DNA from 3 places in the Streptosporangium sp. LJ11 genome. Region 1 is predicted to be linked to each of the others. Evidence: riboswitches for the same ligand, from Rfam matches in the RefSeq annotation. Region 1 holds a riboswitch; each other region holds the start of a gene.
What was found. Region 1 has a riboswitch for S-adenosylmethionine ahead of thrC (threonine synthase). Riboswitches for the same ligand answer to the same signal wherever they lie in the genome.
Positions count from the first base shown of each region.

Region 2: linked by a shared signal. The riboswitch ahead of ACTOQ3_RS16455 (glutathione S-transferase C-terminal domain-containing protein) and the one ahead of thrC (threonine synthase) in region 1 are both predicted to bind S-adenosylmethionine.
Region 3: linked by a shared signal. The riboswitch ahead of ACTOQ3_RS29715 (aminotransferase class V-fold PLP-dependent enzyme) and the one ahead of thrC (threonine synthase) in region 1 are both predicted to bind S-adenosylmethionine.

Region 1 covers NZ_JBPXMB010000054.1:26,419-31,866, forward strand. Annotated here, with positions in the region: gene ACTOQ3_RS42540 (RNA polymerase sigma factor) at 1-553, shown strand, start outside; gene ACTOQ3_RS42545 (S1 family peptidase) at 850-2,382, shown strand; SAM riboswitch class I at 2,601-2,743, shown strand; gene thrC (threonine synthase) at 2,758-4,056, shown strand; gene ACTOQ3_RS42555 (MoaD/ThiS family protein) at 4,079-4,354, shown strand; gene ACTOQ3_RS42560 (cold-shock protein) at 4,701-4,901, shown strand.
Region 2 covers NZ_JBPXMB010000010.1:32,773-38,220, reverse strand. Annotated here, with positions in the region: gene ACTOQ3_RS16460 (FAD/NAD(P)-binding protein) at 1-1,577, opposite strand, end outside; gene ACTOQ3_RS16455 (glutathione S-transferase C-terminal domain-containing protein) at 1,574-2,509, opposite strand; SAM riboswitch class IV at 2,549-2,661, opposite strand; gene ACTOQ3_RS16450 (DUF402 domain-containing protein) at 2,714-3,235, shown strand; gene ACTOQ3_RS16445 (ABC transporter permease) at 3,293-4,045, opposite strand; gene ACTOQ3_RS16440 (ATP-binding cassette domain-containing protein) at 4,038-4,976, opposite strand; gene ACTOQ3_RS16435 (TetR/AcrR family transcriptional regulator) at 5,077-5,448, shown strand, end outside.
Region 3 covers NZ_JBPXMB010000022.1:94,934-100,381, forward strand. Annotated here, with positions in the region: gene ACTOQ3_RS29705 (cytochrome P450) at 1-866, opposite strand, end outside; gene ACTOQ3_RS29710 (TerC family protein) at 894-1,760, opposite strand; SAM riboswitch class IV at 1,995-2,110, shown strand; gene ACTOQ3_RS29715 (aminotransferase class V-fold PLP-dependent enzyme) at 2,163-3,497, shown strand; gene ACTOQ3_RS29720 (NADH-quinone oxidoreductase subunit D) at 3,515-4,699, shown strand; gene ACTOQ3_RS29725 (acyltransferase family protein) at 4,724-5,448, shown strand, end outside.

The sequences.
Region 1 (5,448 bases):
GCTGGACGAGACGACCGAGGACCTGGCCCGATCGGCCGCCCAGGGCGACCACCGCGCTCTCGGCGAGCTGCTGAAGCGGATCGAGCCCGCCGTGCTCAGGCACTGCGGCCGGATCCTCCCCTTCCGGCAGGACGCGGAGGAGGCCTGCCAGGACACCCTGCTCGCGGTGGCGCGCAACATCGGCCGCTTCGAGGGGCGCGCACGGTTCAGCACCTGGCTGCACATCGTGACCGCCAACTGCGCCAGGACCACCTACCGCTCGCTGAAGCGCCGCGCGGCCGAGCAGAGCTCCGACGAGCTGCCGCTGCAGAAGCCGGACGTCGCCCGGGTGAGCGTGATCGCCGGGTCCCGGCTGGACCTGCTCGACGCGATGGAGGCGCTGGAGGCCGAGAAGCCGGAGCTGGCCCAGGCGCTGGTGCTGCGCGATATCTGCCAGCTCGACTACAACGAGGTGGCCGAGCAGCTCCGCATCCCGCTGGGCACCGCCAAGTCGCGCATCCACCAGGCGCGCAAGTACGTCCAGGGCGCCCTGGGCGACGCCTACGGCTTCTGACCGCCGCCCGGTCCGCGAAAGGTGCCCAGTCGGTCAGGCTCCGACCGGCTGGGAGCGGTACCGGGCTGGGGCTTTCGACCGGCTGGAACGGCACCCGGTGAAGATACGGCAGGTGCGGACGGCGCCCGGTTCGGGGCGAGCCGCCGACGGAAACCGTTCGAGCGCACCTTCCGTGTGGCGTGCGGCTCCGGCGGCCTCACCTGATTTAAGGTGGCGTTGCCCGCATCATGTGATCAACCGGTGACATGTGGTGATCTCCCCTCGCGCTTCACAGGCAAAGGTCGAGGAGAGCCCACATGTTCCGTAGACACGTTGTCATCGCATCATGCGCCCTGACGGCCAGCGCACTTGCCCTGGCAGCCGTACCGGCCGGCGCCGAACGCCACGCGACGGGCGCCCCGGCCACGCCCGCCGCCGCGTCGGCCATGTCGGCCATGTCGGCCGCGCTGAAACCGCCACCGGGCATGCTGGCGGCGCTCGGGCGCGACCTGGGCCTGACCCCGGCGCAGGCCCAGGCCCGGCTGCTCAACGAGGTCCGGCTGACCCCGATCGCGACACAGCTGAGCAGAAGGCTCGGTTCCCGTTTCGGCGGCACCTGGCTCAGGGGAAGCACCGCGCACACCCTGGTGGCGGCCACCACCAGTGCCGCCGACATCCCCACGATCCTCGACTCGGGAGTCCAGGCCGAGATCGTCACCAGGTCACTGGCGGAGCTCACCATGATCAAGCGTGAGCTCGACGAGACCCTGCCGCCGCAGCCGCTCGTGTCGAGCGCGCGCTACGTCGACGTGAAGAGGAACAAGGTGGTCGTCCTGTCCACGCAACCCCAGGCGGCCGAGAACGTCATCGAGAGCGCCGAGGTGAACAAAGCGGCGGTAGTGGTGCTGCCCTCCACCGAGGTTCCCCAGCCGCTGTACGACCTGGTGGGCGGCGACGCCTACTACATCGGCGGCACCAGCCGCTGCTCGATCGGCTTCTCCGTGCTCAAGGACACCCGGCAGGGTTTCGTCACCGCGGGTCACTGCGGCAGGACCGGCGCCGCCACCACCGGCTTCAACCGCATCGCCCAGGGCACCTTCGAGGGATCGGTCTTCCCCGGCAGCGACTACGCCTGGGTCTCGGTCAACGACAACTGGACGGCCACCCCGACGGTGGACAACGGCCAGGGCGGCACCGCGCCCGTCGCCGGCGCCCAGGTCGCCGTCGAGGGAGCCTCGGTCTGCCGGTCCGGCTCCACCACCGACTGGCACTGCGGCCTCATCCAGCAGCGCGACGCCAGTATCACCTACCCCCAGGGCAACGTCTTCGGGCTGACCCGCACCACCGTCTGCGCCGAATCCGGGGACTCCGGCGGCTCGTTCATCTCCGTCGACCAGGCCCAGGGCGTCACCTCCGGCGGCTCCGGCGACTGCAACCAGGGCGGCACCACCTACTTCCAGCCGATCGCCCCGATCCTCACCGCCTACGGCCTGGCCCTGAGGACCACCGCGGGCAATCCGCCGCCGCCGGTCACGGGCACCTGCAACGGCTTCCCCAACACCCACAACGGCACCCTGGCCGCCGGTGGGGCCGCCTACCAGCCGAAGGGTCTCCACTACAGGCCGACCGCCGGGGGCCTCCACTTCGCCTGCCTGGACGGCCCCGACGGCACCGACTTCGACCTGTACCTGCAGAAGTGGAACAGGGCGGGCTGGTCGGTCGTCGCGACCTCCAGCAGCGCGGGTCCCGACGAGAGAATCTCCTACAACGGCACGCCCGGCTACTACCGCTACCGGGTGGTCTCCGTGGCAGGCTCCGGCTCCTACACCCTGGGGATCCGAGTGCCGTGACCGCTCCGGCGGGTCGCCTCCGGCGGCGACGACCGGGAAGGGGGCGGGACCCCGCCTGCCGTCCGGGGCGCGTGCCGGGTGCCCCGCGAGCGGCGGCCAAGGTTCGATCGTCCGGTGGATAACACGCCATGTCTCGCACAGTGAGACAAGGAGTCAGGAGGGCGGCGGGTCGGGGTAGAGTGCTGAGGACCTGCGCGTCAGGTTTCCAACTGAATATTTGCTCATCCAGAGGGGTGGAGGGACCGGCCCTGCGAAGCCCCGGCAACCATCCCGGTTCAAGACTCGTGATCTGAACGAGGTCGGCCGGGACAGGTGCCAATTCCGGTCTGTGACCAGGGTGGTCCGCAGACGAAGATGAGGGAAAGGCCTCGCTTCATGGCGCTCGCAACCACTGAGAACAACACCACCACCACCTCCTCCGGTCGTGCCGGCGACGCGCGAGACCGGCGCTTCGGCCCCGCCGTCGCCCTGTCCTGCCGGGAGTGCGGTGCCCGCTACGACCTCGGCCCCAGCTTCGCCTGTAACGAGTGTTTCGGGCCCCTTGAGATCGCGTACGACTTCGGGCGTGTGACCCGGGAGCGGATCGCCGAGGGGCCGACCAACATCTGGCGCTACCGCTCGCTGCTGCCCGTCCCCGACGACGTGGCCGCCAAGCCCAACATGGCGCCCGGCTGGACCAAGCTCGTCAACGCCGGCAACCTCGCCCGCGAGCTGGGCATCCGCTCCCTGCACGTGAAGGACGACTCCGGCAACCCCACGCACTCCTTCAAGGACCGCGTGGTGGCCATCGCCGTCGAGGCCGCCCGCAACTTCGGTTTCCACACTCTTTCCTGCTCCTCCACCGGCAACCTGGCCGGCGCCGTGACCGCCGCCGCCGCGCGGGCCGGGCTGGACGCCTGCGTGTTCATCCCCTCCGACCTGGAGCAGGCCAAGATCGTCATGGCCTCCGTGTACGGCGGCAGGCTCATCGGCATCGAGGGCACGTACGACGACGTGAACCGCTTCTGCTCCGAGCTCATCGGCGACGAGCTGGGCGACCAGTGGGGCTTCGTCAACGTCAACCTCCGGCCGTACTACGCGGAGGGGTCCAAGACCCTGGCCTACGAGATCGCCGAGCAGCTCGGCTGGCGCATCCCCGACCAGATCGTCATCCCGGTCGCGTCGGGCTCGCAGCTCACGAAGATCGACAAGGGCTTCAAGGAGCTGGTCGCGCTCGGCCTGGTCGAGGACAGGCCGTACAAGATCTTCGCGGCCCAGGCCGAGGGGTGCTCCCCGGTCTCCGCCGCCTACAAGGCGGGCCACGACGTGATCCGCCCGGTCAAGCCGGACACGATCGCCAAGTCGCTGGCGATCGGCAACCCGGCCGACGGCCCGTACGTCCTGGACATCGCCCGCCGCACCGGCGGCGCGGTCGAGGACGTCACCGACGCCGAGATCGTCGACGCGATCCGGCTGCTGGCCAGGACCGAGGGCATCTTCGCCGAGACCGCCGGGGGCGTCGTCGTCGGGGTGCTGCGCAAGCTGGTCGCCTCGGGCACCCTCGACCCCGACGCCGAGACCGTGGTGCTCAACACCGGAGACGGCCTCAAGACCCTCGACGCGGTGGCCGCGGAGGCGCGCCCGACCGCGGTGATTCGGCCTTCTCTTGACGCATTCCGTGCGGCTATCGCCTAGAAATCGTGAAAGGTACTGAATTATGAGCGTTTCTGTGCGGATTCCGACGATTCTCCGGACTTACACCGATGGTGCCGCCGAGGTGAACGGAGAGGGTGAGACCCTGCGTGATGTTCTTCAGAAGCTCGACGCGGACTTCCCGGGGATCGGCGCCCGGATTCTTGATGAATCGGGAAAGATCCGACGTTTTGTCAACGTCTATGTAGGGGATGAGGACGTCCGTTTTGTCGACAACCTCGACACGGCCACGCCCTCCGGCGTCCAGGTCTCCATCATCCCGGCGGTGGCCGGAGGTTGATTCTCCCGCCCTGAGGCGGCGCTGACCGCCCCGCGCCACCCTCGGGGCACCCGCGACTCCACGGCACCCGCCCGGCTCAGGCCGGGCGGGTGCCGTATTTTATGATGCAAGCTCATATTCGTGGACTAGATGGATGATGTAACCCTTAACTAACTAATAGTGATAGTGAAACTCTGTTCTCGTACTAAAAGCTCTCGTAAAGCGGTAGTTTGGTGCTTGACTCTGTTGCCCTACCGCTTCCCACAGGTATGGTCGGAACGATCGACGTGGCGAAGTCCGTCCCGGCGATTGAGGACTTCGCGAGAGGAATGGGCGTCGTCCTTAAGACCAGTAAGAGGAGTCGCAAGTGGCGCAGGGCACCGTCAAATGGTTCAACGCGGACAAGGGCTACGGCTTCATCGCGGTAGACGGTGGTAAGGATGTGTTCGTCCATTACTCCGCGATCATGATGGACGGCTACCGGGCCCTCGAGCAGGGCCAGCGGGTCGAGTTCGAGATCACCCAGGGTCAGAAAGGTCCCCAGGCGGAGTCCGTCCGGGCGGTCTGACGTAGCCGTTTCGTGAATTCGCAGGGAAGAGCCGGTGGATCCCGCGGTATCGCAGTCCGCTGGATCCTCACCGCCCAGGCCCGGCTCGCCCCCCTTCAGGTGAGCCGGGTCTTCGCGTCGTACGGGACACGTGGCCGCACGTGGCCGCGCGGGGGTACGGGTCGAGAGGCGGGGTGGTGGTGCGCGGTCGCGCGGAGACGCCCGGAGGCGCACGCGGGCGCGCGAAGCCCGCGGGGGCGCGGAACGCGCGGCGGGCCGATGATGACGCGCGGCCCACATCGACGTGACGCGAGATCTACGTCCACATGACACGGAGCTGACGTCTCCGTCTCGGGCGGCGCAGGTCAACGGATCGTGGCTTGCACTCGGCAGGGTAGAGTGCTAAATAGATTGTTGGCACTCACGCATAGAGAGTGCCAATCCTGGATCGAGGCGATGGGGCCCGCCGAACGGAGTCGTGGGCCCACATGCCGTCGCGGGCGTCGACTCGATCCGGTGTAAGCCACCCTTTCTCTGGGAGGTTAGCCGTATGGCAGCCAAGATGATC
Region 2 (5,448 bases), on a different contig from region 1:
TCGAGCAGGCGGCGGTCGGCGGGCCGTACGCTCACCAGACCCGACTCCTCGTCGAGCTCGCCCCGGTCGCGGAGCGCGGCGATGAGCGGGTCGACGGCCCGGCTCACGCTGGGCGCGGGCAGCCTGGCCTCGACGAGGGTGGTGGCCGTCACGCCGCCGGGCACGGTGGGACTCTGTGCCCGCCAGCGCCCGTCGTGGTGGTCGACCTTGAGGTCCGCGCCGAGGAAGGTGACCACCCCCGCCCTGGCCAGGGCGCGCAGCTCCTCCAGCCGGGGTCCCGGCGGGCCGCTGGCGACGTAGCTGAAGAACCCGCCGAACCACGGGTCGGAGACGCCCAGCTCGGCGAGGACACCGTAGACGGAGAGCAGCCCGAGGATCATGGCGTGGTCGGCGCTGTGCGCCGGATCCGAACGTCGTTCCAGGTCGACGGTGAGATAGCCGCGCATCCACTTCTGCAGGCCGGCCTGGTCGCCGAACCGGATGCCGTCCAGCGGCCGGTCGAGCCGGTCGAAGTCGAGCCGGTCCGGGTGCCGGGGCACGGCCTCGCGGATCAGCCTGCGCATCCCGAGGCTGCGCCACTCCTCGGCGGCGAAGCCCTCCTCGAACTGCGCCCAGCCCAGTTTGGCGCGCTCGGGGTGGGCGGTGATGAGCTCGTGGTAGTACGCGAAGGCCAGCTCCTTGGCGACCAGCGGCCACACGTCGCGGCGGAAGTTCCACGGTCCCTCCCCCAGCGTCTCGCGGGTGAGGAAGCGCGGCACCGGCGGGCGGGCGCCGGTGAAGGGGTAACCGGTCTTGGAGTGGTACGGCACGCCGCGCCGCGACCCCACGCGCAGGAGGGGCTCGCGCCCGTTGGGCAGGTAGACCAGCTCCCCGTCGTACTCGCGGACGAACCGGCCGCCCCGGCCCGAGGTGAGCAGCACCATCAGGTCGACGAAGGCCAGCCCCATCCCCCGCACGATCACCGGCTCTCCCGCGGGAACGCCGTCCAGGTCGAGGTCCGCCGCGTAGCCGGTGGGCAGGTAGCGCAGCCCCCCGCGCGCGGCCAGATCGGCCAGCGCGCTCTCCTCCCTCGTCGGCGTCACGTCGCCGTGTCCCTGGGCCAGGATCACCGCGTCGGCCTCGATCGTCCGGCCGTCGTCCAGCGTCACCGCCTGCCCGCCGGGGACGTCGGCGAGGTCGACGGCGCGGGCGGCGTGCACGTGCACCCGGACGCCGCGCGGGGCGTTCGCCACCGCCTGCCGGAAGACGTGGGAGAGGTAGCCGTTCTGTGCCGGGCGGGAGGCGAACCTGCCGGGGTCGCCGCCGAGCCACTCGGCCAGCGTGGGTCCGGGGCGGATCGGTCCCTCGCAGCGCACCGACTCGTCGGTGAAGAGCGTCACGTCGGCGGCGGCGGAGTTCATCCAGAGCAGGTCCGGCTGGTCGTGGCGCCAGACGCGCCCGCCGCCCGGCGGGTGGGGGTCGATCACGTGGACGTCCAGCGACGGCCAGCCGAGCAGGTCGGCGGCGTTGGCGCAGATGCGCTCCACCAGGCAGGTGCCCGTCGGCCCGGCGCCGACGACGGCGATCGAGGCGCTCATACGGCGGCTCTGCGGTGCGGCTGGTCCCAGTCGGCGTGCGACGGCTCGACCGGGATCCGCCAGGCGTCGGTCTCGCCCGACGTACGGGCGATGACGGCGAAGTCGGTGTTCTCGCGGAAGGCGGGGTGGGCGTACAGGTCCCTGGCGTAGGCCCACAGGTTGGGGAAGGCGGTCAGCGGGCGCTCGCTGATCCTCGCCGCCGGGTTGTCGCTCAGGTCGAAGCGGAGCAGGGTCGGCCAGAGCCGCACGTCCGCCTCGGTGATCCCCGAGCCGAACAGGAACCTGCGGTCGGCCAGGCGGGCGTCCAGCTCGTCCAGGAAGGCGACCACGGCCCCGCGCGCCTCGGTGTACGCGGTCTCGGTGGTGGTCGCCGCCACGCGGCCCGCCGCCGTGTTGACGATCTCGTAGATCCTCGTGTTGAGCTCGTCGATCTCCGGCCTGAGCTCCTCGGGGTAGAGGTCGGCCTCGGGGTCGCCGCCGAACCGGGTGGCCAGGTCGATCGTGATGTCGGGGAAGTTGTTGCTGACGATGCGGCCGGTCGTCCTGTCCCACAGGACCGGCACCGAGACGTGCCCGTCGAAGCCGGGCTCGGTCACCTCGTACGCCTGCCGAAGGATGGTGAACCCGTTGACCGGGTCGGCCCCGCGCCGCTCGCGGAACGCCCACCCGCGCCCGTCGCGCTCGTCGTCGACGTAGGAGAGCGAGACCGCGTCCTGGAGTCCCTTGAGGGAGCGCACGATGGCCGCGCGCTGCGCGTACGGACAGACGGCCGCGACGTAGAGGTGATAGCGCCCGGGCTCGGCGGGGAAGGCGGATGTGCCGATCCGCCCCTGGAAGGGGTAGCGCGGGCCGGGCCTGCCACCGGGCCGGTAGTGGCCGTGGGTGTCGAGGTCGACGGGGCTCGCGTGGTTCAGTGTGCTGGTCTTCGACATGTGGCGCTCCCGGCATGTCTCGGTGACCCTGGTTGAGGGGGTCCGCGCTTGCGGCACGCCCACCGTGCCGCCAGGTCTCCCCCGGAGGCACCCCGCCGCGGTGCGAGGGTTGCCGGTCAGCCAGCCGGGGCTTCTCACTGACGCTCTTAACCTATTTAGAAGGTAGGAAATACATAGATCTCTGTCAAGGCTTAGTGTCGTGGAATGTCCTATGAGAGCGTGAACGTGGTCTACCGCAAGTACGACGGATCACTGCACTGGCATCACCGCGGCCTGCTGCTCGGCGAGGACGAGCACGGGGTGTGGACGGGCTGCGTGGCCGACTCCAGTGGCCACAAGGGCGACGGTCCCGCGGTCCCCTGGCCGCATCCGTTCGTGATGCTCTTCCCGCGCGACGCCTGGTGGACGGCCGCCTTCAACGCCGCCCCGCACAAGCACGAGATCTACTGCGACGTCTCCACGGTGCCGGAGTGGAGAGACGGCGAGGTCACCATGGTCGACCTGGACCTCGACGTGATCCGGACCCGCCGGAACCTGCTGAAGGGCCGCCCGAGCAGGGTCTTCCTGGACGACGAGGACGAGTTCGAGGAGCACCGGGTCAAGTACGCCTACCCGACCGACGTGGTCGAGAACGCCCGAGCCTCGGCCGCCTGGCTGATGGAGGCCGTCACCTCCCGCACCGCCCCCTTCGGGGACGCGCCGCGCTGGCTCACCCTGGTCGGCTGAACCATGGGCGGGGGTGCCGGGGGTGGCGACCCCCACCGCCCCGGCACCCCCGCGACCTCAGCGGGCGCGGTGGCGGAACATCCTGGCGGAGAGGACCGCCGAGACCAGCAGGAAACCGCCGCACCAGGCCAGCGCCTTCCACGGGTCGCCCCCCACGGGCCGGTCGAGCAGCAGGCCGCGTACGGACTCGATGATCGGCGTGGCCGGCTGGTTCTCCGCGAACCCGTGCAACCACGCGGGCATGGTGTGCACCGGGACGAAGGCGCTGCTCGGGTAGGGCAGGAACATCACCAGGAAGGTGAAGGCGCCCGCGGCCTCCGGCGTCCTGGCCAGCAGGCCGACCAGGGCCGAGACGGCGGACATGGCCAGGACGAACACCACCAGGACGCCCACCGCCGCGGCCCAGCCGGACAGGCCCGCGTCCGCCCGGAAGCCGAGCAGGAACGCGACGGCGAACACGATGGCGAGCGAGGTGAGGTTGCGCACGGTGCTCGCGGCCACGTGCCCGCCCAGGAACGCCCCGCCGCCGACGTCCATCGACCTGAACCTGTCGACGATCCCCCGGCTCATGTCGTGGCTGACGGCGACCGCGGTCAGGGAGGCGCCGTAGGAGGCGCACATGACGAGGATGCCGGGGACGGCGTAGGTGACGTAGTCGGTGCCGGTCTGTATCGCGCCGCCGAACAGGTAGACGAACAGCAGCATGACCAGGACGGGCATCAGGAACGAGGTGAGCAGCGCGTCGAGGTTGCGCAGCGACAGGCGGACGGCACGGCCGGTCATCACCGGCCAGGCGGCGAGTTCAGACACCGGCCCGCTCCCTGTCCGTCAGCGCGAGGAACGCGTCGTCGAGCGTGGCGCCGCGCACGGTGAACCTCTCGACCGCCGAACGCCCCGGGTCCACCTCGTCCAGCAGGGCGCGGATCCCCGTGGCGCTCCCGTCGGTGGCCGCCCCGACGGTCAGCGTGGCGAGATCGGCGTGGAGGGCCCGCGCCCCGAGAAGGCGCGTCACCTCGGCGAACGACCGCGCGTCGGACAGGACGAGGTCCAGCCGCCAGGCGGCGACCCTCGCCTTGAGCTCGTCGGCGGTGCCCTCCGCCACCACCCGCCCGCCGTCGAGCAGCGCGATCCTGTCGGCCAGGCTGTCGGCCTCCTCCAGATACTGGGTGGTCAGGAAGACCGTGGTACCCGTGCCGGTGAGCTGGGTGATCACCTCCCACATCGCCTGCCTGCTCCGCACGTCGAGACCGGTGGTCGGCTCGTCGAGAAAGATCACCGACGGCGCGCCGACCAGCCCCGCGGCCAGGTCCAGCCGTCGCCACATGCCGCCCGAGTACGTGCCGACCCGCCGCCTCCCCGCCTCGACCAGGTCGAACCGCTCCAGCAGCTCGGCCGCCCTGCGGCGGGCCGCCGCGCGCGACAGACCGGACAGGCGGCCCATCATCCGCAGGTTCTCCTCGCCGGTCAGCAGCTCGTCGACCGCCGCGTGCTGGCCGGTCAGGCTGATGGCGCGGCGGACCCGGCGGCGGTCGCGCACGACGTCGAACCCGGCCACCGTGGCCCGCCCCGCGTCCGGCCTGACCAGCGTCGCCAGGGTGCGCACGGTCGTGGTCTTGCCCGCGCCGTTCGAACCGAGCAGCGCGTACACGCTGCCCCTGGCGACGCGCAGGTCGACACCGGTCAGGACGGCGACCCGGCCGTAGGACTTGGTGAGGCCGACGACCTCTATCGCTGGTTCCACTGCCCCTCCTGCGTATGGCGTACGCTCTACTGTTTATGGCATACGCGGTATTGCGTAAGGTATACACTCACGGGAAAGGACGGTCAAGCCCGGGAGCGCGATGGAAGTGCCGGAAAGCGTGGAGATCGCCTGGGGGCTGCGCGAGCGGCCCGGCAAGGGGCCCAAACGCACCCTGAGCCTGGAGCACATCGTGGAGGCGGCCCTGCGCGTGGGCTCCGCGGAGGGACTCCCCGCGGTCTCGATGAGCAAGATCGCCGCCGAGCTCGGCGTCTCCACGATGGCGCTCTACCGCTACGTCACCTCCAAGGGCGACCTGCTCATGCTCATCACGGACGCGGTGCTCGGCCCTCCTCCCCCGCTTCCGGAGCCGGGCGACGACTGGCGCCGGGGCGTCCACCGGTGGGCCGCCGCCATGCGCGCCTCCCTGCAGAGGCACCCCTGGTCGTTGCGCATCCCCATCACCGGCCCGGGG
Region 3 (5,448 bases), on a different contig from region 1:
TGCAGCGGGGTGTCCCAGCGCATCAGCTCCTCGACCGCCGTGGGCAGCAGGGCGTGGTCGGCGCGGAGCCGGTCCAGCTCGGCCGGGTTGCGGAACAACGACCACCAGCCGTTGCCGGTGACGTTGACGGTGGCCTCGTGCCCGGCGTTGAGCAGCAGCACGCAGGTGCCGACCAGCTCCTCCTCGGTGAGTCTGTCACCCTCGTCGGCCACCAGGGCGAGCGCGCTGATCAGGTCGTCGCCGGGGTCGGCCCTGCGGGCGCGGGCCAGCTCGACGAGATAGGCGGAGAACTCCTCGGCCGCCCGTACGGCCGTGTGCTGGGCCTCGACCGACGGCTGGAGCTCGTACATGCCGCAGATGTCGGCCGACCAGGGCCGCAGCAGGTGCCGGTCGGCCTCGGGGACGCCGAGCATCTCGGCGATCACGGTGACCGGGAGCGGCTCGGCGACCTCGGCGATCAGGTCTCCGCCGCCGCGCTCGACGAAGTCGTCCACCAGTCGCCCGGCCATCCGGGCGACCTTGGGGCGGAGCGCCTCGACCATGCGGGGGGTGAACGCCTTCGACACCAGCCGCCGGAGCCTGGTGTGCACCGGCGGCTCGACATCGAGCATTCCCGCCCTGATCACCCGCCAGAACGGGTCCTGGAACTCGGGGTCGTCCGGCCTGCCGAACTCCTGGTGCGAGGCCACGTGCAGGTAGGAGCGGCCGAGCCTGCGGTCCCGCAGCAGCGCGTTGACGTCGGCGTGCCTGGCCACCAGCCACTGGCCGGTCGGTTCGAAGAAGCTGACCGGCCGCTCCCGCCTCAGCTCGTCGTAGACGTCATAGGGGTGGGCGACGAATTCCGGATTCCAGGGATCAAAGCGCACGTAAGCATCGTAATCCCCGGTTCAGGATCAGGTCTGCTCGTCCGGCTTCCCCCTCTCGACCGGCTCGTCCGTCCGGCCCGCCGGAACCCCCTGACCCACCGGGGTCCCCGGGGTGTTCGTGCCCTCCGGCGTCTCCGGACCGGCCTCGCCCTCGGTCTCGTAGCGGGAACGCAGCTCGACCGGCCTCCGCCCCGCCTTGCCGCGCATCCGGATGTTCAGCAGCTCCACCAGCAGCGAGAACGCCATCGCGAAGTAGATGTAGCCCTTGGAGATGTGCTGCTCGAACCCCTCGGCGATGAGCACGACGCCGATCAGCACCAGGAAGGACAGGGCGAGCATCTTGATGCTCGGGTGCCGGTCCACGAAGCGGCTGATCGGCCCGGAGGCGACCAGCATCACGATGACCGAGACGATGACGGCCGCGATCATGACGCCCAGCTCGTCGACCATGCCGACCGCGGTGATCACCGAGTCGAGCGAGAAGACGACGTCGAGGATCATGATCTGGATGATCACCGAGGTGAAGGACGAGGCGACCTTGCCCTCGGAGTGGTGGGACTCCCCCTCCAGGCTGCCGTGCATCTCGTGGACGCTCTTGCCCAGCAGGAACAGGCCGCCGAGTATCAGGATCAGGTCGCGCCCCGATATCCCCTGCCCGAAGACCTCGAACATCGGCTCGGTGAGCCTCACCACCCACGACAACGCCAGCAGCAGCAGGAGGCGGCTGAGCAGGGCGACGGCGAGACCGAGCTTGCGGGCCTTGTCGCGCTGCTCGGGCGGGAGCTTGCCCACCAGGATCGAGATGAAGATGATGTTGTCGATTCCCAGGACGATCTCCAGGGCGACAAGGGTGAAGAACCCTATCCATATCTCCGGGTTGGTCACCCAGTCCATTGCTTCCTCCTTCGTCGGCCGACGCCCGAACGCACCGCCGGCCCAGCTGCCTGAGTGCTTCTTCGACTGACTGCCTGGACGACCGGGGGACGCCCGGAGTTCCTTTCCCCTCATCACGCTTCGCTGTCAAATCCGCCGGGCGTTCCCGAGGACGCCCGCCCCGGCTCCGATATCGGGTTGATCACGTTTCGGACTTGCGGGGCACCGCGAGGTGTCGGTTATAGTTCCCCCGTAGGTCATGAGTGCCAGTGACAAGCCCCGGCTCGCTGGCCGGCAACCCTCGCGTCCGCGGCGGGGTGCCCCGGGTGAGGACCTGGTCCGGCACGAGGTGTGCCGGGCAAGCGCGGGCTCCAGGCACCTGTGTCATGGGTTGGGGTCCGATGACCTCGAAGGAGCCCTGGCATGTCCACCCTGACGATCTTCACCCCCGCGAGCCCCGCGATCCCCGCCCCCGTCGCCCCGGCCACCCCCGCCGCTCCGGTGACCGTCCCCGGGACCTACGCGTCCGGTGACCGCCCGATCCCGGCCGTGCTCGGCTCGGACCTGGAGGTCCCGGTCAGGGGCGGCAGGCTCGTCCGCTACGCCAACCTCGACTACGCCGCGAGCGCCCCCTGTCTGGAGCCGGTGAGCGCCGCCGTCGCCGCCGCGCTCCCGGCCTACTCCAGCGTCCACCGCGGCGCCGGGTACGCGTCCCAGCTGACCACGGCCCGCTACGAGCAGGCCAGGCACACGGTGCGCGCCTTCGTCGGCGCCCGTCCCGACGACTCGGTGATCTTCACCCGCAACACCACGGACGCGACCAACCTGCTGGCCCGCAGCCTGCCCGAGGGCACCACCGCCGTGGTCTTCGACACCGAGCACCACGCCTCGCTGCTGCCCTGGGAGCGGGTCGTGCGGCTGGCGGCCCCCGCCTTCCCCGGCGAGGCCGTCCGCGCCGCCGACGACGCCCTCGCCTCGATCGACGGCCCCAAGCTGCTGGTCGTGACCGCCGCCTCCAACGTCACCGGGGAGCTCTGGCCGATCGCCGCGCTGGCCCACATCGCCCACCGCCACGGGGCCCGCGTCCTCGTCGACGCCGCGCAGCTCGTCCCGCACCGCCACTTCAACCTGACGGCTCTCGACCTGGACTACGTGGTCTTCTCCGGCCACAAGCTCTACGCGCCGTTCGGCACCGGCGCGCTGATCGGCCGTTCCGACTGGCTGGCCGAGGCCGAGCCGTACCTGCGGGGCGGCGGCGCGGTGAAGGCCGTGAACGACGACGGCACTGAGTGGCACGACGACCCCGAGGCCCGGCACGAGGCGGGAACCCCGAACGTGCTGGGCGCCGTCGCGCTCGCCGCGGCCTGCGACGCCCTGACCGCCACCGGCTGGACCCCGCTGGTCCGCGAGGAGGAGCGCCTCCTCGAGCGCCTGCGCGCGGGCCTCGCCTCCGTCCCCGGCGTGCACGAGCTGTCCCTGTGGGGCCCGGACCACCCGCGCGTCGGCATCGTCTCCTTCGTGGTGGACGGCTTCACCGCCCGCGAGGTCGCCGAGGCCCTGTCCGGCGACTACGGCATCGGCGTCCGCGACGGCAAGTTCTGCGCCCACCCCTTCGTACGGCACCTGCTGGGCGCCAAGGACGGCGGCTGCGAGGACGTCACCGCCTCCGCCGTCCGCGCCTCCATCGGCATCGGTACCACCTCCGAGCACGTCGACCGGTTGATCGACGCCCTGCGGGATCTTGCCTCGCGCGGCTGACGTGACAGCATGGCCCTATGACTGAAGGCGCGCCCCGCGAGCTGAGCGTGGGAATGGGGGCGGGAGCCGAGGCCGTGCGGGGGGCGCACGGCAAGGAGCTCGCGACCGAGGACATGATCCTCAACATCGGTCCGCAGCACCCGTCCACGCACGGCGTGCTGCGGCTGCGGCTCACCCTGGACGGGGAACGGATCAGCTCGGCCGAGCCGATCGTGGGCTACATGCACCGGGGCGCGGAGAAGCTCTTCGAGGTGCGCGACTACCGGCAGATCATCGTGCTGGCCAACCGGCACGACTGGCTGTCGGCGTTCGCCAACGAGCTGGGCGTCGTGCTCGCGGTGGAGCGGATGCTCGGCATGGAGGTGCCGGTCAGGGCGGTTTGGACGCGCACGCTGATGGCCGAGCTCAACCGGGTGCTCAGCCACCTGATGTTCCTCGGCTCCTACCCGCTGGAGCTCGGCGCGATCACCCCGGTCTTCTACGCGTTCCGGGAGCGCGAGACCCTCCAGGCCGTGATGGAGGAGATCTCCGGCGGGCGCATGCACTACATGTTCAACCGGGTCGGCGGCCTGAAGGAGGAGATCCCCGAGGGGTGGACGGGCCGGGTCGCCCAGGCCGTGGCCGACGTGCGGCGACGGCTGCCCGACATCGAGAACCTGATCGTCGGGAACGAGATCTTCCTCGCCCGCACGCGCGGGGTGGGCGTCCTCGACCGCGAGACGATCATGCAGTACGGCGTGAGCGGCCCCATCGCCCGCGCCTCCGGCGTCGACGTCGACCTGCGCAGGGACGAGCCGTACCTCGCCTACGGCGAGCTGCCGGTGAAGGTCGTCACCCGGTCGGCGGGAGACTGCCACGCCCGCTTCGAAGTGCTGCTGGAACAGGTGAAGGTCTCCCTCGACCTGGCCGACGCCTGCGTGGAACGGCTGCTCGACCTGCCCCCGGGGCCGGTCAACCAGCGCCTGCCCAAGGTGCTGAAGGTTCCCGAGGGCCACACCTACGCCTGGACGGAGAGCCCGCTCGGCCTGAACGGCTACTACCTGGTCTCGCGCGGGGAGAAGACGCCGTGGCGGATGAAGCTCCGCTCGGCCTCCTTCAACAACGTCCAGGTGCTGCGCGAGATGCTCCCCGGCCACCTGGTCGCGGACATGGTGGCCATCCTGGGCTCGATGTTCTTCGTCGTCGGCGACATCGACAAGTGACGAGTAAGGCACGGTTGGAACCGCATGACCGAACCCGGTGAGGATCAGGAGAGGGCGACTCCCCCCGTCTCCTCGGCGCTCCCCACACCTCCCGCACCTCCCGCACCTCCCGCCCCCTCGGTGTTCCCCGCACCCCCCGCCGCTCCCGTTCCGGGAGCCTCCGGGCCCGCCGCGACCGGAACCGCCGGAACTTCCGCCACCGCGACCACCGCGACCTCGGAGCCCGTGCCGCCCGAGGTCCCTCCGGTCGGGGACGGGCCACGGCGGGACCGGTACGTCGACTGGCTGCGCGCGTTCAGCCTGATCGTCGTGGTCGTCTGGCACTGGGCGTTCACGATCCTGCAGTGGGGCCCCGACGGCCCCTCTCCGACGAGCCCGCTGGGCTTCACCTCGGGGCTGTGGATCCTGACGTGGCTGCTGCAGGTGCTGCCGCTCTTCTTCTACGTGGGCGGATACGTCCACCTGCTGTCGTGGAACCGGGCCTGCGAGCGCGGGGTGGGCATCGGCACCTTCGTGTCGCGGCGCATCCGGAGCCTCGCGATCCCCGCGCTGGCGCTGGCCGGAACCTGGATCGTGTTCGGCGCGCTCGTGGCGTGGGCGTTCGGGATCGAGTGGATGGACCGCGTGGTCCTGCTCGTCATCAGCCCCCTCTGGTTCATCGGCGTCTACCTCGTGCTGATCGCCCTGCTCCCGATCTCGCTCTGGCTGCACCGGCACTACGACGTGCTTGCCCTGATCTGGCTGGCTGG